Prochlorococcus marinus XMU1406: one gene and its partner. The protein of the gene in region 1 interacts with the protein of each later gene in a pairwise test. Links are inferred from orthologs where the notes say so. Each region holds a gene or a part of one and is shown on either strand. Other genes may lie near its edges.

Region 1 (15,383 bases):
GAAAAATGGGAAAGTTTAAAGGCGTTTAGTCCTAACCCTGAGGATGAAGGAGAACCTTTTTGTATTGTTATACCCCCGCCAAATGTAACTGGATCTTTGCATATGGGACATGCATTTAATACAGCTTTGATAGATGTTGTAGTTCGTTTTCAAAGACTTTTAGGTAAGAATGTTTTGTGTTTACCAGGTACTGATCATGCTTCAATAGCTGTTCAAACTATTCTCGAAAAACAATTAAAAAGCGAGGGTAAAACAAGCGAGAATGTTGGAAGAGATGAATTTCTTAAAAGAGCATGGAACTGGAAAGAACAAAGTGGTGGCAGAATAGTTTCTCAATTAAAAAGGATAGGATATTCAGTTGACTGGACTCGAGAAAGATTTACTCTGGATCAAAAATTAAATGAGGCAGTTGTTGAGGCTTTTAATATTCTTTATAAAAAGAATTTAATTTATAGAGGTGAATATTTAGTAAATTGGTGTCCTGAATCTCAATCTGCCGTAAGTGATCTTGAAGTTGAAATGCAAGAAGTAAATGGTCATTTATGGTATTTTAAATACCATTTAATTTCTGAAAGTGGCGAACAGTTGGATAAGTACTTAGAGGTTGCAACAACAAGGCCAGAAACTCTTTTGGGCGATACTGCTGTGGCAGTTAATCCTGATGATAATAGATATAAAGAATTTATTGGCGTCAAAGTAAAAGTCCCTTTCGTTGATAGAGAAATACCTATTATCGCTGATTCACATGTTGATAAAGATTTTGGTACAGGATGTGTCAAGGTTACTCCAGCCCACGATCCAAATGATTTTGCAATAGGAAAAAGGCATAACTTAAAGCAGATTAATGTAATGAACAAGGATGGAACTTTAAATATTAATGCAGGCAAATTTCAAAATTTAGATAGATATGAGGCTAGAAAGAAAATCATCAAAGAATTGGATAACTTAGACCTTTTGACAAAGATAGAGGACTATAAACATACTGTTCCTTTTTCTGATAGAGGTAAGGTGCCAATTGAACCTTTATTATCAACACAATGGTTTTTGAAAATGGATGAAATATCTCAAGGATGTCTTAATGAAATTGATTCTAAAAAACCATTGTTTATTCCCTCACGCTGGGAGAAAGTTTATAAGGATTGGTTAGAGAATATCAATGATTGGTGTATCAGTAGGCAATTATGGTGGGGTCACCAAATACCAGCATGGTACGTTTTAAATGACTCTCAAGACACAATAGAACAAAATACTCCATATGTCGTTGCAAGAAATGAAGAGGATGCCTTAATCAAAGCTAATAAACAATTTGGATTAAATATTAAATTGGTTCGTGATAAAGATGTTTTGGATACTTGGTTTTCAAGTGGTTTATGGCCTTTCTCAACCCTTGGTTGGCCAAATACAAATGACCCCGATTTTAAAAAATGGTATCCAAATAGTGTCCTTGTAACGGGTTTTGATATTATTTTCTTCTGGGTGGCCAGAATGACAATGATGGGGAATACTTTTACGAATAATATTCCTTTTAAGGATGTTTATATTCATGGTCTAGTTCGAGATGAAAATAATAAAAAAATGAGTAAAAGTTCAGGAAATGGTATTGATCCAATACTATTAATTGATAAATATGGTTCTGATGCTTTGCGATTTGCTTTGATTCGAGAAGTTGCAGGAGCTGGACAAGATATTCGGCTTGATTTTGATCGAAAAAAAGATACATCTTCAACTGTTGAAGCTTCAAGAAATTTTGCGAATAAATTATGGAATGCAACTAAATTTGCATTAATTAATAAAACTTCTAACAATAATTATTCGCTTAATGACAGTGATGAAACTTCTTTAGAGTTATGTGATAAGTGGATTTTATCTAAACTGAATAAGGTAAATACAAAGGTCACTGCTTTGTTGAAAGAATATAAATTGGGAGAATCTGCGAAACTACTATATGAATTTACGTGGAATGATTTTTGTGACTGGTATGTAGAATTTGCTAAACAAAGGTTTAATAATAAAGAGACTATTAATAGAAAAATATCTGAAAAGGTTTTAATAAAAGTGCTCAATGATATTTTGGTGATGATTCATCCTTTTATGCCGCACATTACTGAAGAACTTTGGCATGTACTGCAACTTCAACCAGATGAAGAATTATTATCTCTTCAAAAATGGCCAACCCAAGAAAATAAATTTGTTGATAATAAGCTTGATAATTCCTTTCAGCAACTCTTTGAAATTATTAGATTGATTAGAAATTTGAGAGCTGAATTAGGCCTCAAGCCATCAGAAAAAGTTCCTGTTTACTTAATTTCAGATAATGATGAATTGATTGATTTTTTAAAAATTTTAGTTGATGATATTCAAACCTTAACTAAATCTTCTGAAGTATTTATTTTTAAACCTAATGATGTTGATAAAAAAGAGTTTGCTAAATCTTTTTCTGGGATAATTAGTGATTTAGAGGTTTACTTACCTTTTCAGGATTTTGTAAATATAGATGCATTAAAGGAAAGGTTAAACAAGGATTTAAAAAAGGTGACTATTGAGTTAGATAATTTAAATAAGAGATTATCTAATAAAAATTTCGTGGATAAGGCTCCAAAAGATATTGTTGATGAATGTAGATTTAAATTAAATGAGGGTTCGGTACAAATGGAGAGAATTACTAAAAAACTCGAACTTTTGAATTGAGAATGAATATATTTCTTGAAAATATTTATAATTTGTCTTTTTTTTTTAATACTGGAATTGGGATATTTTCGTTTGTTTGCATTTATATTTTAATTGTTTTATTAATACTTCCAGCTTCTTGGTTATCTTTATTATCAGGTTTTTTATATGGCTCATATTTAGGATCAATTATAGTTTTTTTCTCCGCTTCCATAGGAGCATCAGTTGCTTTTTTTGTATCAAAAAGTTTTTTTTCAAAAAAGCTAAAAAATCTTTTTAGCCGTTATCCAAAATTAAGTGTTATGGAAAAAGTAGTAGAAAAAGGCGGACTTAAATTAATTTTTTTAGCTAGATTATCGCCGATATTTCCCTTCAGTATTCTTAATTATTTTTATGGTTTAAATAATGTTAAATTTCGAGATTTCGCTCTTGGTCTTCTTGGAATAATTCCAGGAACTTTTCTTTATTGCTCCATAGGTAGTTTGGCAAAAAATATCCAGGAGCTAAAAAATGTGCAATCACCAAATAATTTATATATGACTATTGTTGGAATTATTTCAACTTTTTTAGTTGTATATTTCTCAGCTAAATACTCCAGGGAATATTTTGAAAACTCCTAAGAATTTACTCTTTAATATTCCAATCTCTAATAGATGCAATTAAGATAAACCATAAAAGCCTTAATTTACCTAGTAAAGTTTTGTTGGCTTCTAATTCGATATATTTTGCCTGTCCACAAGGCGTTTTGATAAAGTTGAAAACTGTTTTCTTCGTCATAAGTCTCTCAAAAAGTCCTTATAATTATTCTGACATTTTATAGCCAAGATTTTTAGTTTTTTTACTTAAAAACCACATTTTTCATTGACTACTTTGTTGAATATTATTTTTTAAAATTTAAACTTTTTCTCCAGCTTTAAATCCTCTAAAGCATTTGAATCTTGGAAACCTAAGACTAAAAGCCACCGCATCCTTGGATTTCGTTTTAGCATCAGCTCTGATTTCTACAAGTTGACCAATAAGTTGATTCCGTTTTGACCAATATTCTTCACGTTGGATATCACTAAATCCGCTTCCACAACTAAGACTGTATTCATGGCCATCATCTTCCCCTTCTACTAGGACAGCCCCTAGTCTACCTTTATTGCGACCTGTGCCTTCCTCAACCGATACAACCTTTAAAGTGACTTCAATGAAAGGTTTTGCTTTTAACCAACTGTGTGTTCTTTTACATTCATAAATAGCATTAGGATCTTTAATCATTACTCCTTCATATCCACCTTCCACGGCAGATTTATTCAGCTCTACAAATCTTTTCTGTCCCTCAATGGTGTCGAGATCTACATTTTCCCATTCAAGTGTTTTTATATGTCTTAGAAGCATAGAATGTTTTGCTACCCATTCTTTTACTAGTAAACTTCTTGCTGTTTGACTAGTGTTCCAACTCCCTTTTTGGAATTTTTCAAGGGGACATAAGTCAAATAGGTGAAGAACTGCGTCTTTTGTTTGTTTACCATCTTTTCTATGAACCTGTTTCATTAAATCTTGAAAGTTAGCACTCATTACTTCACCATCTAGGACTAAGTCATGAGGTGCAGGATCTTCTTTTAGGACTTTTTCTATTTCTGAGATAATATGACCAAAATTATGGAATTGTTTTCCATTACGAGAAAACATTTCTACTTTATTTTGTCTAATTATTGTTAAGACGCGAACACCATCTAATTTGATTTCAATTTGCTTTTTTCCTATCATTTTTTTTTCATGATTTGCACTGTCGTGAGCTAAAGGACAAGAAAAAATAGGAATCGCATATTTTGGAAATTTCTTGGCTATCTTGTTGATTGTTTTTTCAGATACACCGCATCTAAGATCTTTAATTAAAACTCGTCTATAAAATCCATTCCACTCTTCTTTTGTGGCAGATTCCATAGCCATAATAATTGCATCGCGAGCAGCGTGACCAGTAAGTTCTCTTTGAATAAGCTTGTTTGCTAATTCTCTAAAATCTTTCCATAAAAAATTTTGACTTTTTTCATTCTCTTTTTCAGGAACAATTTTTACACCAAAAGTTACCAATGGATCAAGTGCCATGCGGATTCCCTCAAAAAAATCATCTAGACCTTGTTCCATTGCTTCTGAGATGATTTTTTCTTTATCTAATCTACTTGGGTGTAATTCTAATTGATGTATAATCTCTTCTTTAAACAATTCTTTTTGCCTCACAAGAAATTATTAATTCACTTTTGCTATTCTGTCTATTTTCCAATCATTGTCTGTTTTTGCGAATGTAAAATCTAATGGCAGCTCATCTTGTTTATCTTCTGATTTTAAATTCAAAGTTATTATGATTTGATCTTCTTGGACTCTAGGTCTTCCTGATTTTAAATTTCTGTATTTATTGAGGTTTAAACTAGCTAAAAATTTCAGAAAGTCTTGGCGCTTCACATGAGTTTTATAAGTTTTTGTAGTCAAACCATACGCTGCATCAATTCTGCCAGCAGCTATTTGATCAAAAAACTTTCTTACTAATGGATTAATTCCTCTAGCGCTTATAACTAATTTGACTGCATTAAAAGTCCAAAAAGAAACTAGTACAGCTCCGCCAACTAATAATGCTTTAATTCCGATATCTTTAACTAGTGTTGCATCCATGTTGATTTGAGTTTTTTATTACTTTAAGAAAAGAAATCGTTTTTGATGGCTTTTTTTGTCAAAATAATACTAATTTTAATCCATAATGCCTGTAATTCCTCTTTTACCTTTATTTCATAAATTTAATAGCCAATATTTTGAAAATTCTCTAGCGGTTAATAATCAACCTTTAGTAAAGGTTAGATGGAGTGATAATAGATTAAAAACTACTGCTGGTTTTTATAAAAGAAAACGAATTAACGGTCTTGTCAATTCTGAAATTATCTTATCGAAACCTATTTTGAGTAAATTATCTCCTAGTGAAATAAATAGTACTTTATGTCATGAAATGATTCACGCATGGGTAGATAGGATATTAAAAAAAAATGAGATACATGGTCCAAATTTCTTAGAAAAGATGAATGAAATTAATGAGAAAGAGAAGAATTTTCAAATTTCTGTGAGGCATTCATTTCCTATTGAAAGGAGAGAATTAAAATATATAGGAACTTGCCAAAATTGTGGTGAGAAATTTTTCTACAGGAAAAGGATAAAGAATATTGCCTGTAAAAAATGTTGTGTAAATTTCTTTAATGGATCATGGAATAAAAAGTGTTTAATTTTGTTTGATTAAAAATATAAGATGTGTTTTTGTTTCTATATTTGGAATTATTTATTTTTTTAATGTAATTTATATTTTAAAAAGCATAATAATTTATGGATTCAAGGAGAATTAGAAATCTTAGAAATAGTTTTGATAAAAATATTGTTGATAAACAGGTCGATAAAATTTTCGAAACTGGAAGACAATTTGTTGATGGAGTATCTGGTGCTAGGCCAGGAAAAAGAAGGAATTCAGATTTTCAAGGAATAACAAGTAAGAGTGTTAAAAAAGTAGGAAGATGGGTATCTGAAAAAGTGGATTTATTTTTTGATGAAGATAATGATGATTGGAATGATGAGAATTTTTACGATGATAAAAGCGACATTAAGACATTTTCCAGAGAATCAAATTCTTATGAATCTGCTAAACAGCAATCAAAAAGACCTTTAGAAGCAATATCTCTAAGGCAACCAAAAAATTTACAGACAACTGAGCAAAAAAAATTACCTTATGCGAAATATAGTAATGACGAAGATTGGCCAGATGAAATGGATTTCAAAGTTGAAAGATGGCAAAGAGCTTCAGAAAAAGAGAATAATATTTCGATAGATCAATCAAACCAACAAGTTCAATCAAAATCAAGAAATCTTCCAAGATCAAGAAGAAGAAGAGTATAGTTTCGTAAATTCTTTAATTCCTGAATAGCCTAATAAAGTTTCTAAATGTGGATTGAATACTTCTCTAATAATTGTTAGGGGCTTTTTGTCTCGAAAAAATCTATAATTTCTTGACCAGAATGGACCTTTAAAACAAAATTGATCCTCTAACCAATTTGAATTAACAAGTGAAATTCGGTCAACTTCTCTAAACAATTCTGATCTGTCTTGTGTCAAATTCTTCCAAATTGGTTCTTCTTTGGCTTTTAAATTTTCATTCACTTGTTCTGCATTCCACCAACTTTCAGCCCATGCTAGGTTTTTATTATTGTTTTTAATCCAAACTTGTCTTCTAATTAAAGGTCCATTTAGTTGATTTAATTCTTTAGGACCTTCTTCAATGAATAGAGGATCTAATCGCATTGAAATTAATTTAATTTTCGTCTCTTGATTAGTTAAAAGTTGTAAATGTCTAGTGGGACTTCCATCCCCAAGCAGCATTAATTTCCATGGACCAGATATTTTTGGTAATGAATTTTTCACTAAAAAAGTAGAGGCTTTTTCTTCCCATAAAATTTTTGGTGAGTTAAAAAGTTTATTATTCAGTGCTCAGACGGAATGCTTTTAAGATGATAACTTTTTTTCGACAAAAATATTTGCCTTTTCTTGTTTTATTTCTCTTATTTTTAGCCAAACAAGTAATGCAGTTAAATCAGCCTTGCTTACTCCAGGAATTTTCGAAGCATCACCAAAATTTTTTGGCTTTATCTTATTCAAATTTTCTCTAGCTTCTAAAGATAATGTATCTATCTTTTCATAATTTATTTCTTGAGGCAGAGATTTACAGCTTTGACGATTTATTTGTTCAATGTTGTTTTTTTGTCTTTTAAGGTAACCCTCGTATTTAATATCTATTTCAACACCTTCCTGTATTGAAGAACCTAGATTTCTCTCATTCAAATTATATTTAATTAGATCTGAATAATGAAAGTTTGGTCTTTTTAAGAGTTCTTTCAAAGTTGTTGAGCCTTTGATTTTTGATCCCGTTTCTAATTCTATTTTTTTTGATATTTCATCGGTATTTTTTAAACGAGTGTTATTTAATCTAAATTTCTCTTCCTTGAGGAGTTTCATTTTTTCTTGATAGGCCGACCATCTTTTCTCATTAATTAACCCTATTTGATAGCCTAATGGTGTTAATCTCCTATCTGCATTATCTCCTCTAAGAGTTAACCTATATTCACTCCTACTAGTGAGAACTCTGTATGGTTCTTTGAGATCTTTGGTAATTAAATCATTGATCATTGTTCCTATATAACTGCTTTCTCTAGTGAAGATTATTGGGTCTTTTTTGTTTAGTTTTCTTGTCGCATTGACTCCTGCGACTAATCCTTGTGCTGCTGCTTCTTCATAACCAGTAGTGCCATTAATTTGTCCGGCGCTAAATAAATATTCAATTTCTTTCGTTTCGAGTGATGTTTGAAGCTGTGTTGCAGGTATATAGTCATACTCTACAGCATATGCTGGTCGCAACATTTTACATTCACCTAATCCAGGCAAGGTCCTTAAAAGTTCTAATTGAATATTTTCGGGTAAACCTGTAGAAAATCCTTGTACATATATTTCAGGGGTATTAATTCCTTCTGGTTCTAAGAAAATTTGATGTGATTCTTTATCAGCAAATTTGACGATTTTATCTTCAATTGATGGACAATATCTTGGCCCCTTACTATCAATAAAACCGCCGTAAATAGGAGTTAAATGTAAATTGTCTCTAATTAGTTGATGTGTTTTGGTAGTTGTTCTTGTGATGTGACAACTAACTTGGGGCATATTATTTTTTATATCTGGGTCAAACGAAAAATATTTATCTGCTGCAGTACTTGGTTGAATATCTAATTCATCAAAAATGATACTTCTTTTATCAACTCTTGCTGGAGTTCCTGTTTTTAAACGTTCTGTTTTGATACCAATTTCGTGCAAATTTTGAGTAAGACCTTTTGCTGCTTGTTCGCCCGATCTACCAGCTGACATTGATTTATTTCCTATCCATATTCTTCCTTCTAAGAACGTACCAGCTGTGATGATAACTGATCTTGCTGAATAATAACTACCAAAGAAAGTCCTTACACCTTTTATTCTTTTTTTTAAGATTTTTTTTGAGTTCAATCCAATTTCTTCAGTTTTTGCGATATCTAGTTCAGTAATCATTGCTTCTTTTAAAGATAAATTATCTGTATTTTGTAGTATTTCAATCATCTTTTTTGAGTATTCTCTTTTATCTGTCTGAGCTCTTAATGCCCATACAGCTGGACCTCTACTTGCATTTAATATTCTTTTTTGTATAGCCGTCTCATCAGCTAATTTACCAATAATTCCACCTAATGCATCAACTTCATGTACCAATTGACTTTTTGCCGGGCCGCCAACAGCAGGGTTGCAAGGTTGCCAGGCAATCCTATCTAAATTGATTGTAAATAAGGCTGTAGAAAATCCTAATTTTGCAGTTGTTATAGCTGCTTCGCATCCTGCATGTCCTCCTCCAATAACGATGACGTCAAAAGATTCATTTGTTGAGTGATGATCTTGCATTTGAGGATCGATTTAATTAGCTAAATTTCTAAATCTCGTAAATTGAGGTTCAAATAATAATTTAACAGTTCCTACAGGTCCATTTCTATGTTTAGTGACAATGATTTCTGTAATTCCTTTATCTTCAGTCTCTGGATTATAGTATTCATCTCTATAAATCATTAATACTAAATCTGCGTCTTGTTCAATAGATCCTGATTCTCTTAGATCGCTTAACATTGGTCTTTTATTTGTTCTAGATTCTACCCCTCTACTAAGCTGAGATAGAGCTACTACTGGTACTTTTAATTCTCTGGCCATGCTTTTAAGACCTCTAGTTATTCGTGAAAGTTCTTGCACTCTATTATCAGGGGTTGATCCTTCCATCAACTGGAGGTAATCAATCACAATTAATCCAAGTTCTTTTTTTTGTTCAGCTATTAATCTTCTGCAAAGAGATCTCATCTCTAAAACACTTAAGTTAGGCTTGTCATCTATAAATATTGGTAATTGACCTAATGAATTGATACCTTCTCCAAGTAATGGCCATTCATCTTGCTGTAATCTTCCTGTTCTTAGCCTGCCACTCTCGATTCCAACTTCCATAGAGAGTAATCTATATGTCAACTGTTCTTTACTCATTTCAAGGCTAAATACACACACAGGTAAATCTTGAGATTGTGCAACATTTTTAGCCAGATTAAGAACTATTGAAGTTTTCCCCATTGAAGGTCTTCCAGCAACAATTATTAAATCACTTCTTTGAAAACCTTGAGTCATCGCATCAAGGTCGTAGAAATTTACCGGAATACCAGCTACTGAAGTACCTAATGATCTTGACTCTATTTCATTGAAAGTACTTGTAAGGATTTCAGCTGCTTGAGTCAGGCCTTTTGAAGGTTTTTCTTGACTGATTTCAAATATTTTTTGCTCTGCTTTATCTAGAACTTCATTAGTATCTTGAGTTTGATCAAAACCTAGTTGAACCACTTCATTTCCAGATCTGATAAGTTGCCTTCTCATGAATTTGTCGTTAATTAAATTAGCAACTTGTTCTATGGAAGCTGTAGAGGAAACATTTTCAACTAGTTCTACCAGTTTGCTGTTTCCTCCAATTTTTTCTAATGATCCATTATCTGCTAACCAAGCACTCATTGATGTTAAATCAGTTGGTTTACCCTGGGTGTGCAACATTAATGCTGTTCTATAAATCTCTTGATGGGCATTTATATAAAAAGCTTCAGGTTTAATTAAGTCTGCAATTCTTCCGATCGCATCTGGATCAAGAAGTATGCCACCAAGAACTGCTTCCTCTGCTTGAACGTTTTGAGGAGGTACTAATCCAGAATTTTCACTATTAAAATCCTTTTTAAAATTTTTATTTTGCCCATTATTTGGAAAAGGTACGGAAACCATATCTTTAATTGCTTAGATATATACTCTGGCTACTTTTCAAAATAATGCAACAAATTGATTAACTTGTTACTTCAATATTTACTTCTGCATTTACTTCTGGATGTAATTTTATTTTTGCAGTAAAGGAACCTAAATTATGAATATCAGGAACAGTAATGTTTCTTCTATCAATTTCTTTTTTAGTTGCCGCTTCTATCGCTTCGGCAACATCCCCGTTGGTAACAGTTCCAAAAAGGACTCCATCTTCTCCAACCTGTTTTTTGATAGTGAACCTACCTATTGTAGATAATGCAGTTTGGAAATCTAAAGCTTCTTGCTTTAATTTATCAGCAGCGATTTTTTCTTTTTCTTTCTTCCTTTCAATTTGTTTAAGGACTGCTGGTGTTACATTCATTGCCTTGTTATAAGGTAATAGAAAATTTCTTGCGTATCCAGGTGCTACTTCAACTAGATCTCCTTCTTTACCTAGTGATGCGATTGATTCAGTTAATGCGACTTGTACTCTTTTAGCCATGAAAATATTGAACAATATAGTTAATAATAAGACCTAGAGGGTAACTTTACTTTTTTTGCAAGACCAAATTTCGCAAGAATCTTAATATGTTCCCATGTTATGTCTATCTGACCTCTAAATAATCCTTGTTTTGCCGAATTGGGAAATGCATGATGGTTATTATGCCAACCTTCTCCAAATGTTAATGCAGCAACCCACGCATTGTTTTTAGATGAATCACCACTTTCAAATGGTGCTTTACCCCAACAATGCGTCGCGGAGTTGACTAGCCAAGTTACGTGATAAACAACCACAAGCCTCAATGGAATTCCCCAAAGGACTAGAGGCCATCCTCCAACTCCTAATTTTTGACCTATTGCGTACAAAGAAAGTCCAATAGGAATTTGTAAGAATAAAAAATATTTATTTAGAAATCTATAGTATGGATCCTTGATTAAATCTGCACTTAGTTTTGGAACAGCTTTTAGTGCTTCAACGTCTTTAAACATCCAACCCATATGACTCCACCAAAACCCCTTTTTACTATTGTGATGATCTACTTCAGTATCTGAAAAAGAGTGGTGATGCCTATGTAAACCTACCCAATCTATTGGACCATGCTGGCAACTTATAGCTCCACAGGTAGCAAAAAATCTTTCTAACCATCTTGGAACAATGAATGATCTATGTGATAACAATCTGTGATATCCAAGAGTAACTCCTAAACAAGCAGTTACCCAGTAAAAAAATAATAATGAAGTGACTGCAGGGAGACTCCAAAATTTTGGTTGTATAGCTACAAGAGAAAGAATATGAATTGAAACCATAAAAACTATTGTTCCCCACGTTTGATGTAGTCTTGGAGGATATCTTTTTGAATGACTGGAAGGTTCCAGTAATTTTTCTGAAAGTTCTATAACTTTTTCAGCTGGAACAGGTTTTTTTAATTTTGCTGTTTCTTGGAAAATTACTGAATTCATGATATTGAAATACTATTTTCAAAATTACCGATATGTAATATTATCATACTATACTATTGATAAGTTTAATTATCTGTGAGTCTCGGATATCGCGATAAATTATCTAGAGGTCGAAGGGCTATGGCTCATTTGATACACCTCTGGCATGAACGGAATGGATGGTCTCACAGAGTTTTGCCATTACTTTCTGAAGTTCTTGATTTAGGTAAAGTTCATAATTCGCAAATTTCTAATCTTAGGAATGGGAAGTTATCTTCGCCAGGGCCTGAAGTTTTTCTTGCTTTAGCTCAAGTTAATACGATTCTTGATCAAGGTATTGAAAAAATCAGGGATCGTTTTGAAAGTGATTACCCAGAGTTATGGAAATCTTTGGAAGAGTCTGCATTACCCTTAAAAAATGATTCTGGTAATCCATTGTCGGCCGGGGAGTTATTCGAAATATTTTCAGGATTAAAATCTCTACCTTCATCTTTTGACTGGTACATAGAAGATGAAGAAGCCTCTGCTTTAAGTGATGCTCTTTCAGTGCATTTTTGTCAGAATAAGGCTTGGAGATCATGTAAAATTCATGTAATGGAAGCCTATGCTGTCCATAAATCTGCCCGTAGAGAACGTTTTGCTGAGGTAATAGCAGGAATTAGAGATTATACAGCAGAAGAATTAGATGGAGAACTTCTTGATTTATATGAGGCTTCAAAAAAACTTTCTTATTTTCAGGGTAGGGGACCTAATGCTTTCCTCGCAGAATTAAGAAATATAGCTTCTGAAAATAACATGAATTTTCATAATAAATGACGCTAAACAATAACTTAAAACTGGCTGAAAACGCTATTCTTTCTGTCGAAGAGAGTTTAAGTAAAGTTTTCCAAGAAAGGTCCAATCAGGTTTTCCAGAAATTGGAAAATATTTTGACAATTTTTAAGGAAGAAAAAGTTTCTACTAGTCATTTCAATCAATCTTCTGGTAGTGGTCATGATGATATATCTAGAGAAAAAATTGATGCGGTTTTTGCAAGATTGTTTGTTGCTGAAAAGGCAGCTGTGAGGATGCAATTTGTAAGTGGAACGCATGCAATAAGTTCTGTCTTATTTGGAATTCTTAGACCTGGAGATGTAATGTTATCTCTTACAGGACAACCATATGACACGTTAGAAGAAGTTATAGGAATAAGGGGAGGAGGAAAAGGCTCACTTAAAGATTTTGAGATTGAATATAAGCAAATAAATATCTGCGATAATTTTGATTCTTTTGAAGAAAAAATTGTTCATTCTTTTAAAGAAAATTCATGCAAATTAGTATTCATACAAAAAAGTTGTGGATATAGTTGGAGAAAGTCTCTTACGAATCATCAGATAGAGAAAATTTGTAGTCTTATTCATTCTCTTGATCCTAACTGTATTTGTTTTGTTGATAACTGTTATGGGGAGCTTGTTGAAGATAGTGAACCAATTTCTAAAGGGGCAAATATAATTGCTGGATCATTGATTAAAAATTTGGGAGGAACAATTGTTCCTACTGGTGGTTATGTTGCAGGAGATGCAGAGTTGGTTGAGATGGCATGTTCTAGATTAACCTCACCAGGTATTGGTTCTTCTGCAGGAATAAATTTTGGACTAGGAAGATTAATTTTGCAGGGTTTGTTTTTAGCACCACAAATTGTTCACGAATCACTAAAAGGGGCTGATATGGTTGCAGCAGTCTTTAAAAATTTGGGATTTAAGGTTTTACCAGAGCCAGCAACTTATAGATCTGATCTTATTCAGTCAGTAAGATTGAATAATCCTGATTTGGTACAAAAAGTTTGTCAATCTTTTCAAAATTCTTCACCAGTAGATTCTTTTCTGAATGTTGTTCCATCATCAATGGATGGATATGATTCAAAATTATTAATGGCAGGAGGTACATTTATTGAAGGTAGTACAAGTGAATTTTCTGCTGATGCCCCTCTAAGAGATCCTTACAATATTTTTGTTCAAGGTGGTTCTCACATAGCTCACATCAAAATTGCATTAATTCGATTATTATCTGAATTATTAGAGGAAAAATTAATTTCAAAGGATTCTCTATTTCCTTTATCTACTTAATCATGTCTTACAAGTTTCCAGACAACCTCAACTATGCTGATACTCATGAATATGTCTTGGAAGAAAATGGATTATTAAAAATTGGAGTTAGTGAATTCGCTATAGATCAATTAGGAGATATTGTTTTTGTTGAATTAGCTGATCAAGGGGCGACTTTAGAGAAAGGCGAGACTTTTGGAACAATAGAATCAGTTAAGGCGGTTGAGGAAGTCTATCTGCCTTTTTCAGGGGAAATAGTATCTGTAAATGAAAGTGTTATTGAGAACCCTGAGCTTTTACAGAATGATCCGATTGGAGACGGTTGGTTAGTCATTTTGAAACCAGAATCAAAAGCATCAATTGCTGATTTGATGACTTCTGAGGAATATCAAACAAAGGTTGTACCAAAATAAGGCAAACTTTTTAAAAAGAGCTATTTTAAAGAAAAATATTTTAATATGACATCCAAATTTGGGTCTGATTTGTTTATAGATAGGCATCTTGGCTTAGGAGATAATGATGAAAGAATTATGTTGAACAAGCTTGGTTTTAATAATATTGATCAATTTATAAATCAAGTTATTCCTGAAGATATTCAGCTTAAAGATAAATCTTCAGAAATATTGCCCCAAGGTTGTTCAGAAATTGAGGCTTTAAATGAATTAGAAGAGATTGCGAATAAAAATACTAAAATGAGATCACTAATAGGCCTTGGTTATTATGACAATCACATGCCTAAAGTAATCCAAAGACATGTTCTTGAAAATCCAAGGTGGTACACGTCTTATACTCCATATCAAGCAGAAATTGCACAAGGAAGATTAGAAGCTCTATTTAATTTTCAGACTATTGTTTGTGAACTAACAGGATTCCCTGTCGCCAATGCATCTTTGTTAGATGAGGGTACTGCTGCTGCAGAAGCTATGGCCATGAGTTTTTCCGCAAGAAAAAATAAATCTTCAAAAGTGTACTTAGTGGAATCAAATGTTTTTGATCATACTTTTAATGTTCTACAAACCAGAGCAAAACCTTTGGGAATATCCTTAAAACGCTTTACTCAAAGTAATCTTCCTAATCATGATGATGTTTTTGGAATGTTGTTGCAATTACCTGGTAAAAATGGGGAATTATATGATCCGACATTCTTAATATCCCAAGCACATAGATCAGAAATTATTGTTACGACATGTCTTGATCCACTGGCACAAGTTTTGATTAAACCAATTTCTGAATTTGGTGTTGATGTAGCAGTGGGCAGTATGCAAAGATTTGGAGTTCCAATGGGTTTTGGTGGCCCCCATG
Region 2 (15,344 bases), on another replicon or contig:
TCCACCAGCTTTAAGAACCTCTGCGAGATTTTTTAAAACTTGAATAGTTTCCTTCTCTATGTCACCTAAACATGTTATTTCATTTAAAGCTGGGTCTATAGCAATTTGACCAGAACAATAGATAAAATCCCCAGCTTTTATCGCTTGATTATAAGGTCCTACTGGATCTGGAGCCTTTGATGTTTTAATTACTTGTTTTGGGGACATTTGTTTAAAAAGATACCTATCCATTTAAACCCATAAATCTTTATTTGCTCTTAAAAAAGTAAATTCTTCTAAATTTTTTGCTCTTAAGAAAAGGTTTATTTTCATCTCTTCATTAAGTAAAAATGGAATTGTCAATTCATTAATAGAAAGTTTTTTTTCAACTTCCGAAAGTTTATTTTTTATTGCTTGATCTTTTGGCTTGAGATTCAATGCCCACAATATATTTGCCTTTGTATATTCATGTGCACAATATATGAGAGTATTTTTTGGTAAAGATTTGATTCTTTCTAGTGAAGAATACATTTGTTGATAAGTTCCCTCAAAAATTCTTCCACAGCCTCCAGAAAATAATGTGTCACCAATAAAAAGAACGGGATTTTCCCCATTCAAAAAGAAGGCTATATGTGAGTTTGTATGTCCTAATACTTCAATTATTTTTATTTCTTCACCTAAAATATTCAAAGTTTCTTCATCTTCTACAGATACATTCTGAAAAGGTATTCGCTTTTTTTCTTTGGAGGAAGCAATCACCTTTACATTTGGCCATCTTTCAATAAGAGACTTCGTCCCTCCAATATGGTCTGAATGATGATGAGTTTGCAAAATAGCTTCTAAGTGAAAATTGTTTTCATTTATGTATTTAATAACTGGTTCGTGAATAGATGGATCTACAACCACAACGGATTTATCTTTTACCAACAACCAAATGACGTTATCACTTAAAACTTTAAGTCCGATTATTTTTCTAGCTTTATTAAATTCCATTGTTAACTTAGAATGAATAATCCTTGGAAGAAATTGATCTATGTTTACTATAGCTTTACCAAAAGGAGCTCTGTTAAAAGATTCAATTTCAACTTTTAAAAAAGCTGGGTTAGATTTCTCTGATGCGTTGGACGAAAATAATAGATCATTAACCTTTGAATCAAATTGCAAACGGGCAAAAGCTTTATTAGTAAGGAATGGAGATGTGCCTGTTTATGTAAGTTATGGTCAGGCTGATTTGGGTATTGTTGGGTATGACGTTTTACGAGAATCTGAATTAAAAGTCGCAAAGTTATTAGATTTAGGATTTGGTGGTTGTCATATGTCGTTAGCGGTTAAGAAAAATAGCAATTATTCAAAACCAACTGATCTTCCAGCGAATTGTAAAGTAGCAAGTAAATTTATAAAAACAGCAAGATCTTATTTTGAAGAATTAAATATTCCTGTAGAAATAGTTCATTTGACAGGATCAGTCGAGCTTGGTCCTATTACAGGTATGGCAGAGGCAATTGTTGATTTGGTAGCAACAGGAAAGACTCTTAAAGAGAATGGTTTAGTTAAAATAGATGATCTTTATTACTCGACTGCAAGACTAATTGGAAATCCTTTATCTATGAGGTTAGATGATAATCATCTCAGAGATACAATTTTATCAATAGAATCAACTAATGCTTTATAAAAGATTAACTAAATGTTTTTTAAAGATTTTAGAAGGATTAAAAAGTTAGGTAAATATTTAACTAAAGATAAAAAAACAATCTATCTAATCTTGATAGTTTTGTTACCTGTTTCTTTCTCTGGAGCTATTCAACCATTATTAGTTGGTCAAGCAATTACTCTTCTAAAGAACGAAACAACAGATGTTTGGCTAAGTAGAACTATCTTTGGGCAGTCAATAAATGCCATAATCCTAACTTTATTTATAACTGTATTATTCAGATTAGTTCTGCAGGGATATCAAACTTACAATATCCAAGCAGTTGGACAACGTTTGACAGCGAGAATAAGAAGAGAACTTTTTGATCATTCAATATCTTTATCTCTTAGGTATCACGATAAAATGCCTGTAGGTAAATTATTAACGAGATTAACAAATGATGTTGATGCTTTAGCCGAGGTTTTTGGGAGTGGGGCAGTAGGAGTCATTGCTGACTTCGTTAGTCTGATAGTAATTTCTTTGACAATGCTGTCAATTGATCGAGGGCTTGCCATTTTATTACTTTTGACTCAAATCCCAGTTTCATATTTTATTATTTGGCTTCAAAAACGTTATAGAAGAGCCAATTATCAAGTAAGGGAAGAATTGTCTCAACTCAACTCTGATTTTCAAGAGAATCTTCAAGGTTTAGAAGTCGTTCAGATGTTCAGAAGAGAGGCTTTCAATAGCAAGAAATTTTCCAATACTGGAGTTGCTTACAAGAAAGCAGTAAATGGAACAATATTTTATGACAGTAGTATTTCGGCGTTTATAGAATGGATTTCTCTTGCCGCAGTTTCCTTGGTTTTGGCAGTTGGAGGATATCTTGTTACTTCTGGAAATATTGGTTTAGGAACATTAACAACTTTTATTTTATATTCCCAAAGACTTTTTGAACCTTTAAGGCAGCTTGCAGAAAGATTTACTCAGATCCAAGGAGGTTTAACAGCTGTAGAAAGAATAAATGAATTATTGGATGAAGAAATACAGATTAAGGACACTATTTCTGCAAAACGTTATTTAGAAAATGCTAAAAATGTAAATAAGAAATTTAAGGGCAAAATTGAGTTCAAGAATGTTAATTTTTTCTACAACGAGGGAGAACATATTATAAAAAATTTATCTTTCATGATCAATCCAGGAGAGCATGTGGCTTTCGTAGGACCAACTGGTTCAGGTAAGACTACCATAATAAGACTTTTATGTAGATTATATGAACCTCAATCAGGTCAGATTTTAATCGATGATATAGATATAAAAGATATTCCTATAGCAACCCTTAGAAATATGTTGGGAGTAGTTCTACAAGATACCTTTATCTTTAGTGGCAATGTTGCTGATAATTTGAAACTAAATTCCAACATAGACAATCTTGAATTAGAAAATATTTGCCACGAATTAGGATTAGACAATTTGTTGAAAAAATTACCAGAAGGTTTGAACACCTTACTAAGAGAAAGAGGGGGGAATCTCTCTTCTGGAGAGAGACAACTTCTTTCAGTAGCTAGAGTAGCGATAAGAAATCCTATTGTTTTAATAATGGATGAAGCAACAGCGTTTATGGATCCCTCTACAGAGGCTACATTGCAGAAAGATCTTGAGAGAATTCTGTCAAAAAGAACGGCATTAGTAATAGCTCACAGATTAGCAACTATTGAAAGTTCTGATAAGATTTTAGTCTTAAAAGCGGGATCATTAGTTGAAGAGGGAACACATAGTGAATTGAGAATGAAAAAGGGTTTGTATTTTCAGCTTTCTGAGCTTCAACAAAAAGGATTCGCCAATTTTTAATGATTTTTAGAAACCAAGGATCGTTAACAAAACAATCAAACAGCATATCAAACGAAGAGCTGATAGATCTCTATGGTTTAAATACTTATGAGTTTACTCAAACAAAAAAGGAAGAAATATTTGTATGTAGTAAAAATAAAGATTTAGATCTAATAGAACTAGATCAACTTTTGCAAACTGTTGGTTGGAGTAGAAGACCTATAAGAAGAGTTAAAAGAGCTTTGGATTACAGTATTTTGGTGGTTGGGTTATGGCGTCATGATGATAAATTCCCCAGATTAGTAGGATTTGCGAGATGCACTGGTGATGGAATTTTAGAAGCAACAGTTTGGGATGTGGCTATTAACCCTGTCTATCAAGGACTTGGATTAGGGAAAGAGCTAATGAAATATATCCTGAAAGAATTAAAAAATGTTGGGATTTCTAAAGTAACCCTTTTTGCTGATGCTGAAGTGGTTTCATTTTATAAAAGACAAGGTTGGGTTTTAGAACCAAGAGGCTCTAAATGCGCTTTTTGGTATGCAAATTAATCATTTTTTGTAGTAGTCAAAATATATAGATTTTAATGATTCGCCTTTTAACCATCTTCTTCTAAAGTGCCAGTTCTTAATTGCTTGGAGAAAAATATTAGTTTTTTCCCATTTCCTTGAACTTATAAAAATAGGTGAATTTAATTCTTTTAAATCTTTTTTATTATTTAATCTCCTTAAAAAATCTACATCTTCCATCAAAGGTATCTTTCTAAAACCATTATTCTTGAAATAGGTAGTTCTATGAATTATTAAACCTTGATCACCATAAGGTTGTTTAAAATATTTACTTCTAAAATTTACAAGAATTTCGAGGACTCTATAAATTTTCTTTTTGTGATCAATTTTAAATTTAAAATAGTAAATACTATTCTTATTTCCCTTTAAAAGTAGATTTGTTTTTCTAAACCAATCATGAGTTAATCTTGTGTCTGCATGCAAAAATATGAGCCAGTCTCCTTTTGAATTCCTAGCTCCAATATCTAATTGTAAACCTCGATTCCTTTCTTTGGATATAAATAGTTTCGCTCCATAAATATTTGCTATATCAATAGTTTTATCTTCACTACCACAGTCAACAATAATAATTTCTCCGTCTTTATGAATAGTCGACAAGTCTGAAAGTAATAATGGCAAATTATTAGCTTCATTGATAGTTGGGATGATAATTGAGATTTTAGACAAGTCGATTACTTTCTATTTTCAATATCAATAATTGTATCTATATCTATTTTTTTATCTAAAAACTTAAATTTCAATTTTGTAGAAGCAAAATTATCAATTGTATTTTGAAGAACATTTTCTGTCCCCCACTTAATGTTGATAAAAGGTAAATATATATGCGATGACATTATTTTTTTTGATAAACCAATAAGCCAATATCCTCCATCATTAGATGGTCCTAAAATAAGATCATTTTGTTGAAGCTCTTTTAGAGTATTCAATAAATCTTGATGGCATAAATCTGGAAGGTCAGTACCAATAAAAATAATATTTTTGATCTTATTTCTAGCAAAAAATTTTTTGTTGATAATTATTTGCCTTTTCATTTTTTCTCCCAAGCACCCTTTACCCTGTAAATTAAATTTTTTGATGCCTAATTCTCTAGACCACCTTTTACAATTACCTACCCCCAAACCAGATATAGCAATAGAAATATCAAGTAGTTTATTTTCTTGGAGAAATTTTGCGACTGAAATAGTGTGTTTGGTCATCACACTTTGTACTTTTGCAGAATTACTTTTACCTATATCTTTTGATAATCTTGTTTTGCATCTTCCAAAACCATGCCATTTTGCCATGATAACAAGTAATGCTTTATCCAAGACTTTAGTGAGATTTAAAATAATTATATGCCTATTAAAAAATATAAAATTTTTCTTTATAAATTTAGTTTATGCTTTGTTAAGTAATTTTAAATTTGTCGTGATCTTGTGATTTGATAATGGCCAATTATTAAATTCCAACTAGATTAATAATCTAGATAATAAAACTTTGCAAGTAACAAATCCTATTTGGGCGGAAGTTCAACAATTACTCCAAAAAACTTTAAGTAAGCCTTCATTTGAGACATGGATAAGGCCTGCTAAATTTAACTGTTTTGAAAATGGCATATTGACCTTAATCGCTCCGAATACATTTTCCAGTGATTGGTTAAGAAAGAATTATTGTGAAACTATTGAAAAAGCTGCAAAAGAAATCTGCGGCCATGATGTAAAAGTTGTTTTTAAATCTGAAACAAATATCAACAGCGATTTAACAAATGAAGAGAAACCTAGCGAACAGAACTCTAATCATAAAACAAGATCTTTTTCTAGTGTTAATCAAAATAATCCTTCAAAAAATCAATTCAAAAATCCTAATGGTTTAAATTTACGTTACGTATTTAAAAGATTTGTTGTAGGTCCAAATAGTAGGTTGGCTCACGCCGCAGCTTTAGCCGTTGCTGAATCTCCTGGGAGAGAATTCAATCCATTATTTATTTGTGGTGGAGTCGGTCTTGGGAAGACTCATTTAATGCAAGCAATCGGCCATTATCGAGTAGAAATAGATCCAGAAGCAAAAGTTAAATATGTATCCACTGAGACTTTTACTAACGATGTTATTAGTGGTATTCGTAGAGACGGAATGACAGCTATTCGAGATAAATATAGAAATGTAGATTTGATTTTAATAGACGATATACAGTTCTTAGAAGGCAAAGAGTATACACAGGAAGAATTCTTCCATACTTTTAACGCTCTTCACGAATCGGGAAGTCAAATAGTTATTGCAAGTGATAGACCCCCAAATCAATTATCGGGAATTCAAGAGAGATTAATTTCTAGGTTTTCAATGGGTATGACTGCAGATATTCAACCACCTGACCTCGAGACGAGGACAGCCATTCTTCAGAAAAAGGCAGAACAAGAGAGGATGAGTCTTCCCAGAGATTTAATTCAATTTATAGCAGGAAGATTCACTTCGAATATTCGAGAGTTGGAAGGAGCATTTACAAGAGCTGTTGCATTTGCATCAATAACAGGCTTGCCAATGACAGTCCAATCAATTGCGCCAATGCTTGATCCGAATAGTGTTGGAGTAGTTGTTACTCCAGCACAAGTTATTAATAAAGTGTCAGATTTCTTTAAAGTTTCTACTGATGAATTGATTAGTTCAAGTAGGAGAAAACCAGTAAGTCAAGCCAGGCAAATAGGCATGTATCTTATGCGACATGGAACAGATCTAAGCCTACCAAGAATTGGAGATGAATTTGGAGGCAAAGACCATACAACGGTTATGTATGCTATTGAACAAGTTGAAAAAAAATTGTCTATAGATCCTAATATTGCAAGTCAAGTTCAAAAAATAAGGGATTTACTTCAAATAGATTCAAGAAAAAATCTATAGCTTTACTGTTAAATAGAAATAAAATTTCTTGGATCTTGATCATATCTATGCTTGAAAGGTATCTTATCTATTTCATTGATATCACTAAGCGATTCAATTTTATTTAATGATTGCCTTAATAACCTTGCTGAAATAATTGGCATATCTCTTGGAACTGAGATTCTATTTTTTAAGTATTTTAGAGAGATTCCTGAAAGTTTCTTAGGGATTAATACTTCACCTGTGATCATATGGGTCAAAGCTGATCTCAATGATTCCTCAAAGGATTCTTTATCGTATGGGTTTACTTTTAGTAAATTGTCTTTATGCTTCATAACTCTTTTAAGAGCAAATTTTGCGAAATATTTTGAATCATAATTTTTATTTAATTCATAATTACCTAGACCCTTCCCAGTATCTATTAGCTTAGAGAAAGTAATCTGTTGTTCATTGCTTTCTTTATAACATCCTCCCATTTGTGGTGGTAAATCATGAGAATGAGTATGAAAATCTCCTTGAGTGCCTCTATAAGCACTTTTCCCTTCAAAAAGGGTAAGCCAGTTATCTATATGACGGTAATTAGATCTTAAATTAAACCCTTTATAATAAATCAATGATGCATTCATTCTCTCCATATAGGGAATAAAAATTATATCTCCAACACCAGGTTCTATATCACCAGTATTAGATACTGATGGATCAACAAACCCTGATTTTGATCTGCTTAAGATTTCATCGAGTTTAGAAATTGATTCTTTAAATCTTTTTTTTCTAAAAGAGTTATCTATAAAATTAAAGCTTTCTCGGCAAAGCCAATTACACCAGGATCTGAAAATTTCTCTTTCTAATTCTCGAATTTTAATAAGGTGACTAGATGTTATAAAAGATCCAAGTGCTCCAAATTCATTTTCTAAAAAAGCTATGATATCGTCGCTTTCAGTTATAACTTGGCCTTTAAATTCAATTGCAGGTAATTTCCCCGATCTGACTTTTTCAAGAAACCAACTTTCTTTTTGACCGTAGCAAAACATATTTATTTTTTTGACTCTGTATGGAATTCTCTTAAATTCAAGCCATAACCATATCTTCTGACAGTAAGGACACCAAGAATGCCTATCCCTATATAGGGTAACTAATACATCATTTTCACTATGCCCAAATAATCTTAAATTTGCGTAAGAATTATTTATACCATTGACTCTATCAAGATCTTCAACTTCAAATTTATTTAAATCATCCCATGTCAAAATCCCATTCATTTTTTGAATTAAAGCTATAAACTAACGTTATAATAATTGATTAAAAAAGTCTTGGAATTTGAATTTGATTTAATTGTTGTTGGCGCTGGATCTGGAGGACTCGCGGCAGCTAAACGTGCGGCTAGTTATGGAGCAAAAGTGGCAATCATAGAAGTAAACCAAATAGGAGGAACTTGTGTGATAAGGGGATGTGTACCTAAAAAATTGATGGTTTATGCGGCTAAAAGTAAAAAAAATATGGATTCTTCTGAAGGATATGGATTAAAAAATGAAGGTATTAATTTTGAATCAAATATTTTATTGAAGAATGTTAGAGAGGAGGTTTCTAGATTAAGTAATTTACATAGAAATTCTTTAGAAAAAATTAATGTAACTGTTTTTGAGGGATTAGGAAGATTTAAGACTCAAAATGAATTAGAAATTATTTGTCCAAAAACTGAGAAAATTAAAAATAGAATAAGTTCAAAGAAAATTCTTATTTCAGTTGGAGGTAAACCAAAGAAATTGAATATTCCTGGGATAGATTTAGCATGGACTAGTGATGATATTTTTGAATTAGAGAAGTTTCCTAAATCATTATTAATAGTTGGAGGAGGATATATTGCTTGTGAATTTGCTTCTATTTTTAAGAATTTAGGTATTGAAGTAACACAATTAATTAGAGGTCAACATTTACTTAATGGTTTTGATGAGGATCTTTCTTTATGCCTAGAGGAATCACCTACTTTTGCTGACATAAACATAATCTCCAATTCTCAATTAAAGTCTATCAAGAGAGTAAATGGAAATCTGGAATCTTCCTTAGACTCAGGTGAGAAACTACTAACTAATAATATCCTTCTTGCTACAGGTAGAGAACCAAATCTTTTACCTTTAAATTTAGATTTTTTAAATTTAAAGATGGATGGCCAATATTTAGATGTTGATGAACTTAATCAGACAAGCAACTCAAATATTTTTGCTGTTGGCGATATTATAAATAAACCAAACTTAACTCCAGTAGCAATAGAACAAGGGAGAGTTTTTTCAGATAATTTTTTTAATGACCAAAAAAGAAAAGTAAATTATGAGAACATCCCTAAGGCCGTTTTTACTATTCCAGAAATTTCATCAGTTGGCTTAAGTGAGAAAAAAGCTATGGAGATTTACTCTGAAAAAAATATAAAAATCTTCAAATGCAAATTTACCCCTATGTCTAATACTTTTAAAGAGAATAAATCAAAATGTATGTTGAAAATTGTAGTTCATAAGTTAACTGACAAAGTTCTAGGATGTCATATGTTTGGAGAAACATCATCTGAGATTATTCAAATGGTATCAATTTCATTAAATGCAGGGATAACAAAAAAAGACTTTGATATTACTATGGCTTTGCATCCGACTATCTCAGAAGAGTTTGTGACTATGTATGGCTAAAATTATGAATTAGAAAATTTTAATTTTTCTTGAGCAAATATAATTACTATAATTAGTGAAAAGTAAATAAATAAACCTATCCTTAATTCAGAAAGATAATTAAATCCATTCAAGAAAAGTATCTTATCGAGAATGTAAAAAATATAAAAATTAATCAAAATAAATCCTTCAATTCTGGTGATTTTCCCTTTGCTCCAGAAAATCGGCAAGCATGCAAAGGTAGTTAAAACCATAAAAGGTAAGTCAACTTTTATTAGACTTTGTTCAATTACTAAACCTTTAAATCCTGAAAAAATACTACAACTTCCAAGGATTAGTAGTTGATTGAGCAAATTACTTCCTATTACATTCCCAATCGCAAGATCTGTTTTGCCTTTAAATGCTGCAATTATTGAAGTAACTAATTCTGGTAAAGATGTTCCGGTGGCGACGATAGTTAAACCAATAACAATTTCATTTACACCCAAAAGAGTAGCGAGAGTTTGCGAACCATTTACTAAAATGTTTGATCCAAGGCTTAAAAGAATTATTCCCAATATTATCTTTAGTAAAATATTAAACTTCCCTTTATAGTTACCTTTAAATTCTTCTATCTCTGGTTCAGCATCTTTTGTCTCCTCTACTTGCTCATTGATGGTATTAATTTCCCAGATTGTATTTAAAATTAAACAAAATATTAGAAAGACCCCTGCTTGCAATGTTAATAAGCCTGTTGATGACATAGCCCAAACAGCACAAGAGATAGCCATCAATAGAGGCACATCTCTTCTAACTATTCTGCTTTTTACCTTAAGAGGTGTTATCAATGAGCTTATACCTAAAACAACGAGAATATTGAAAATATTGCTCCCAATTACATTGCTTGCCGCAAGCGAATCACTGCCTTTTAAAATTGAACTTAAACTTACCAACAACTCAGGAGAGCTTGTTCCAAGAGAAACTACTGTTAATCCAATTACTATTTGAGGTATTCCTAAAATTAAAGATAAAAATATGGCCCCTTGAATAAAAAACTCTCCTCCAGCAAAAAGTAGAACTACTCCTAAAATAATTTCTATTATTGGAAATAAAAAATCACTCATATTTAGGCTTTTATTTGGATAATAAAAATTTTCATAATTGGTTTATTACTATCCTCGAATATCTATAATTTATTGTCAATTTTAATTTGCTGTTAAAATTGATTAAATAGAAAAAATTTTGAAGACTTTAACCATAATAAAACCTGATGATTGGCATTTACATTTAAGAGAAGGTCTTGTATTAAAAAATATTATTCATTTTACTTCAGAAATTTTTGGAAGAGCGATCGTTATGCCAAATACTAAAACCCCCATTACATCATGTGAAAGCGCTATTTCTTACAAAAAATCTATTGTTGAAGCTTTACCAGAAAGTTCTAAATTTGAACCATTAATGACAATGTATCTTACAGATGAGACTGATAAAGGCGAACTAATAAATGGTTTTAAAAATAATGTCTTTTTCGCAGCAAAATTATATCCTGCTAATGCTACAACAAATTCCAGCCATGGAGTTAGGAAAATAGAAAATCTATATAAGATCTTTGAATCAATGCAAGATTCTGGAATGCCTCTTTTAATTCATGGGGAAGTTACTGATTCTGAAGTAGATGTATTTGATAGAGAAGAAGTTTTTATAGATAAAGAACTCTCTCAAATAACTAAAAGATTCCCAAAATTAAAAATCGTTCTAGAACATATAACCACCTCTTATGCAGTGGATTTTGTTCAAGAAAATAATATTGGAGCTACTATCACTCCGCATCATTTGCATATAAATAGAAATGCAATGTTTTTTGGAGGCTTAAATAGTGATTTTTACTGCTTACCAGTTGCTAAGAGGGAAAATAATAGACTCGCTTTAAGGAGAGCTGCAACAAGTGGAAAAGAATGTTTTTTCTTGGGAACTGACTCTGCTCCACATCTTAGAAAGTGGAAGGCTTTTTGCGGATGTGCAGGTATTTTCAATTCGCCAGTAGCAATAGAAAGCTATTTAACAGTATTCGAAGAGGAAGATGCTCTGGATAATTTTGAAAAGTTTGCAAGTTTGAATGGCCCTAATTTTTATAATCTCCCCCCAAATAAAGAAAAATTAAAATTAGTTTCTAAACCTAATAAAATTAAGGAAATTATTGATGTTGTTGAGGAAAAAAATATTGTCGGACAAATAAAACCATTTCATGCAGGTGAAACTTTACAATGGCAAGTAGAAGGGATATTAAATTAAAAAAATTCAATTTAATCTGACAATTAAAAGTGTAAATATTCCAATTTTTCTTGGTTAAATGTGTTTCTTTCGGCTACGATTGAATAGCGCAAATTACTTCGGGAGTGTGGCGGAATTGGTAGACGCGCCGGACTTAAAATCCGTCGAGCGATTTAGCTCGTGGGGGTTCAAGTCCCCCCACTCCCATTATTTATTTTTAGTTCTGACGATAACTTCCAATAGTTGTTATGTTTTAACTAAGCAACCATAAATCACAATGGAAAGTTTTTTCAATAATTCATTCGCCACTTTAATTGCTTATATTGGAATTTTTTCTATCTATTTATTGGTTATTCCATTATTACTATTTTACTGGATGAATAATAGATGGAATTTTATGGGCAAATTTGAAAGATTAGGAATTTATGGCCTTGTATTTCTTTTCTTCCCAGGTTTAATTTTATTTTCTCCATTTTTAAATCTCAGACTAAAAGGAAGTGGTAAAGGGTAAATAATTGACTAAAGGTAAAGTTATACAAATAGGTTTATTTATTTCATTAATAGGATTAATTAGTTATAAATTTGCAACGCAAATTGATATCGATAATTTTACATCAACTACTCTCTCAAGTTGTATCTTGATTCTGATTGTTATTACTTGGGTAGCATCTTATGTTTATAGAGTTGTAAATGGAAAAATGACTTTTATGGAACAAAGGAAGCGTTATAGAAAAGAGTATGAAAAAGTTGTAAATGATAAACTAGAAACCAAATTCAATGCATTGTCAAAGGAAGAGCAGCAAAAACTAATGGAAGATTTAGAAAAAAATCCATAAATTTTTCATAGAAAAAAATCCAAAAATCATGAAAGATAACAAAATGCAAATTATTAAAAATGAATCTTTATCTAAGGTAGATGAGAAGTTTTGTGAGTTAAAAAAAAATAAAAAATTAGCTTTGATGCCTTTCATAATGGCTGGGGATCCTAATATTGAAATAACATCTGAGATCTTATTAAAGTTACAAGAAAATGGAGCTGACCTTATTGAATTAGGCATCCCATATAGTGATCCACTTGCAGACGGACCTGTTATTCAGGTGGCTGCCTCTCGCGCCTTGAAAGCAGGTACTAACTTAAGGAGAGTAATTACACTTTTAGAGTCTTTAAAAGGTAAATTAAAAATACCTATCATACTTTTTTCATACCTAAATCCTTTACTATGTTTTGGCTTTGAACAGTTTTGTGAGATGGCATCTAATGCTGGAGTTTCTGGACTAATAATTCCTGATCTACCTTTAGAGGAGGCTAATGAATTTTCTAAAAAAGTTAGTGACCATTCTATGGATTTGATTTTATTGGTGGCTCCAACTACTCCCTTTGAAAGAATGAAGAAAATATCCAATAATACAAAGGGCTTTACTTATTTAGTAAGTGTTACAGGTGTCACTGGTGAGAGAAACAAAATGGAAAGTAGATTAGAAAATCTTATTGCTAAATTAAAAAGAATAAACTCTAATCCAATTGCTGTTGGTTTTGGGATATCCACCCCTGAACATGTTAATAGAGTTCGTGAGTGGGGAGCAGATGGAGTAATTATTGGTAGTGCATTTGTAAAACGAATTTCTAGTTCAAGTAAAAAAGATGTTGTTGATCATGTGGGTGAATTTTGTAAAGATATGCGTTTAGCTGCTGATCAAAAAAAATAAATATAAAGAGAATATATTGATAAAAAAAACTAATTAGGAATTTAAAAAATTGAGTATAAGACTTATTTTTATTCTCACTAAGATTCCTCTGTAGGTAATAATCTTATTTGTTTTTTCCCAAGTTTAATTTCAAATTCATCGCCAGCTTTTAAATCTAAAAGTGCTGTATATGCTTTCCCAATCAAAAGATTTCCGTTTCCTTGAACTGTTGCGATATAACTTAGTTTTCTTCCGCCTTTGCCAATACCTACAGCTCCAGAGTCACCAAGATTAACTCCTTTTGCTTCTAGAAGTGCTTCATAAAATGCGGTAAAATTTAGGCGTTCACCCCCATTTTTCTTAGTAGAAACATATCCACAAGCTCGAACAAGGTCAGACTTGCTAACATCACCAAGCTCTTTAACTTTTGAAAGAAGATCACTACCAGTGAGCATAATTAATTAAAAGAAAGTTCTTCTTAATTAAGATAGCAATTTGTGTGTAATATATGCAATTATTGAGAATGTATTTACTCTATTATTTATCTTTAAGAATGGAAAAGTTTGTAGTTTTTGGAAAGTATTGTGAAGATGCAATCATAAAAAGGACTCCATTTCGTGAACAACATCTTAGTAGACTTAAAAAATTAAAAGATCGCGATATTTTAGTTACTTTAGGACCAACAAAATGTACTAAATATTTGTTTGGAATTTTTCAAGCTAATGATAAAAATGAATTAATTGATTTGATTGAGGAAGATATATATTGGGAAAAAGGTATATGGACTAATTATGATATTTACCCCTGGATTCAGGCTTTTTAAATATAATTAATAATATTTTTAGTATTTTATATTATTTATAAAAGTAAATTTATTTAAAAGAAAGTTTATAAAAATATTTTTTATTTGTAAGTTAATTTTTGATTATGTATAGATATTAAAACGATATTTATTAGTTAAAAGGTTAGTTTATAGGAGTGATATATTTCTTTGGAATCTCTTTGTTAACTTAGAAGATTATTTTTTATAAAAAGAGAATGTTTTAGTAAATTTTTATTTATTAGTGTCCTGATTTATCTGATTTACTAAAGAGTCTATATCTAATTGATTATATGGTGGTGCTTGCTTTGTCTCTGGATAATCATTTTTGATATTGTTTAACCAATTTTGTTCAATCTTTATAAGATTTTTTGCAATGTTGAACATACCACCTTTTTTATGTAATTCTTTGATTTTGAGAATAATCTCAGAGGTTCTGCTAGATTTAATATCTAATTCATTTGCTAAATCTTTTTGGTTTAATCCATGAGATTTCAACCAATCTTTAATGAAGGAGATGAGTTTTTTTTCTTCTTGTTGAGATAATTTACTCATTTAATAAAAAGGGAATAACTTATTAAGCTTTTTCTCTGCTCTTGCTCTTATTGAAGGAGTCATATATTTGCTCCATATACTAAGTACTGCCGTGAGGGCGACAAAATCATCACTAAAGCCAACTAATGGCATAAAGTCAGGGAAAAGGTCAAATGGCATTATTAAATAAGCAAGAGCAGCCATCAAGGAAACTCTTACTTGTGCTGGAGTAAAAGGATCTATAGCCATTTCCAAAACCTCTAAGGCGGGCTTGGCAATTGTTCTTCCTGCTTTAATAAGAATCTTGATTATGATATTCTCATCAAATGTAGAGCTTTCTAAAACTTCAGCATCATAAATTTTTTCTTTGTTTTTGTAATTCTCTATCATCCTTATTTATATAATTTAGATTTCTTAAGGTATTTTTAGCTAATGCTATCAACTAGTCCATTCTGTATTCCTGCTTTTCTAAGTTTTCTTAAGGCACGTTGAACGACTTGTCGGCAATATTCCCTACTACAACTCATATGTCTTGCCACTTC

What was found.
Region 2: the proteins of dnaB (region 1) and dnaA interact in binary tests that used the Escherichia coli proteins (3 or more experiments, as listed by UniProt). The link is inferred for Prochlorococcus marinus XMU1406 from one-to-one orthologs.

The regions. Positions count from the first base shown.
Region 1 is NZ_JAAORG010000003.1:524,414-539,796, reverse strand. What follows is about bases 8,355-11,213. They hold dnaB (replicative DNA helicase), read right to left. Parts: upstream 10,546-11,213; coding sequence 9,163-10,545; downstream 8,355-9,162. Other genes in these bases: HA149_RS09280 (acyl-CoA desaturase), read right to left, coding at 11,080-11,213; rplI (50S ribosomal protein L9), read right to left, coding at 10,604-11,059; mnmG (tRNA uridine-5-carboxymethylaminomethyl(34) synthesis enzyme MnmG), read right to left, coding at 8,355-9,150. In the rest of the region: HA149_RS09335 (valine--tRNA ligase), read left to right, coding at 1-2,688; HA149_RS09330 (TVP38/TMEM64 family protein), read left to right, coding at 2,691-3,287; HA149_RS09325 (hypothetical protein), read right to left, coding at 3,292-3,444; HA149_RS09320 (ATP-dependent DNA ligase), read right to left, coding at 3,562-4,875; HA149_RS09315 (hypothetical protein), read right to left, coding at 4,900-5,319; HA149_RS09310 (SprT family zinc-dependent metalloprotease), read left to right, coding at 5,405-5,932; HA149_RS09305 (RNA helicase), read left to right, coding at 6,016-6,579; HA149_RS09300 (chorismate lyase), read right to left, coding at 6,559-7,134; more of mnmG, read right to left, coding at 7,183-8,354; more of HA149_RS09280, read right to left, coding at 11,214-12,018; HA149_RS09275 (hypothetical protein), read left to right, coding at 12,094-12,813; HA149_RS09270 (aminotransferase class I/II-fold pyridoxal phosphate-dependent enzyme), read left to right, coding at 12,810-14,102; glycine cleavage system protein GcvH, read left to right, coding at 14,105-14,494; gcvP (aminomethyl-transferring glycine dehydrogenase), read left to right, coding at 14,540-15,383. UniProt on the Escherichia coli protein: The main replicative DNA helicase, it participates in initiation and elongation during chromosome replication. Travels ahead of the DNA replisome, separating dsDNA into templates for DNA synthesis.
Region 2 is NZ_JAAORG010000001.1:507,079-522,422, forward strand. Bases 4,862-7,681 are described here. They hold dnaA (chromosomal replication initiator protein DnaA), read left to right. Parts: upstream 4,862-5,484; coding sequence 5,485-6,879; downstream 6,880-7,681. Other genes in these bases: HA149_RS02945 (TIGR04282 family arsenosugar biosynthesis glycosyltransferase), read right to left, coding at 4,862-5,291; HA149_RS02955 (glutathione S-transferase), read right to left, coding at 6,888-7,681. Outside these bases: HA149_RS02915 (Rid family detoxifying hydrolase), read right to left, coding at 1-207; gloB (hydroxyacylglutathione hydrolase), read right to left, coding at 232-972; hisG (ATP phosphoribosyltransferase), read left to right, coding at 1,013-1,651; HA149_RS02930 (ABC transporter ATP-binding protein), read left to right, coding at 1,664-3,460; HA149_RS02935 (GNAT family N-acetyltransferase), read left to right, coding at 3,460-3,990; HA149_RS02940 (TIGR04283 family arsenosugar biosynthesis glycosyltransferase), read right to left, coding at 3,991-4,674; more of HA149_RS02945, read right to left, coding at 4,680-4,861; more of HA149_RS02955, read right to left, coding at 7,682-8,117; gorA (glutathione-disulfide reductase), read left to right, coding at 8,169-9,533; HA149_RS02965 (calcium/sodium antiporter), read right to left, coding at 9,536-10,615; pyrC (dihydroorotase), read left to right, coding at 10,734-11,783; ndhL (NAD(P)H-quinone oxidoreductase subunit L), read left to right, coding at 12,040-12,273; HA149_RS02985 (DUF3007 family protein), read left to right, coding at 12,278-12,598; trpA (tryptophan synthase subunit alpha), read left to right, coding at 12,627-13,469; HA149_RS02995 (AbrB family transcriptional regulator), read right to left, coding at 13,547-13,903; HA149_RS03000 (YciI family protein), read left to right, coding at 14,002-14,271; and 3 more genes. UniProt on the Escherichia coli protein: Plays an essential in the initiation and regulation of chromosomal replication. Binds in an ATP-dependent fashion to the origin of replication (oriC) to initiate formation of the DNA replication initiation complex once per cell cycle.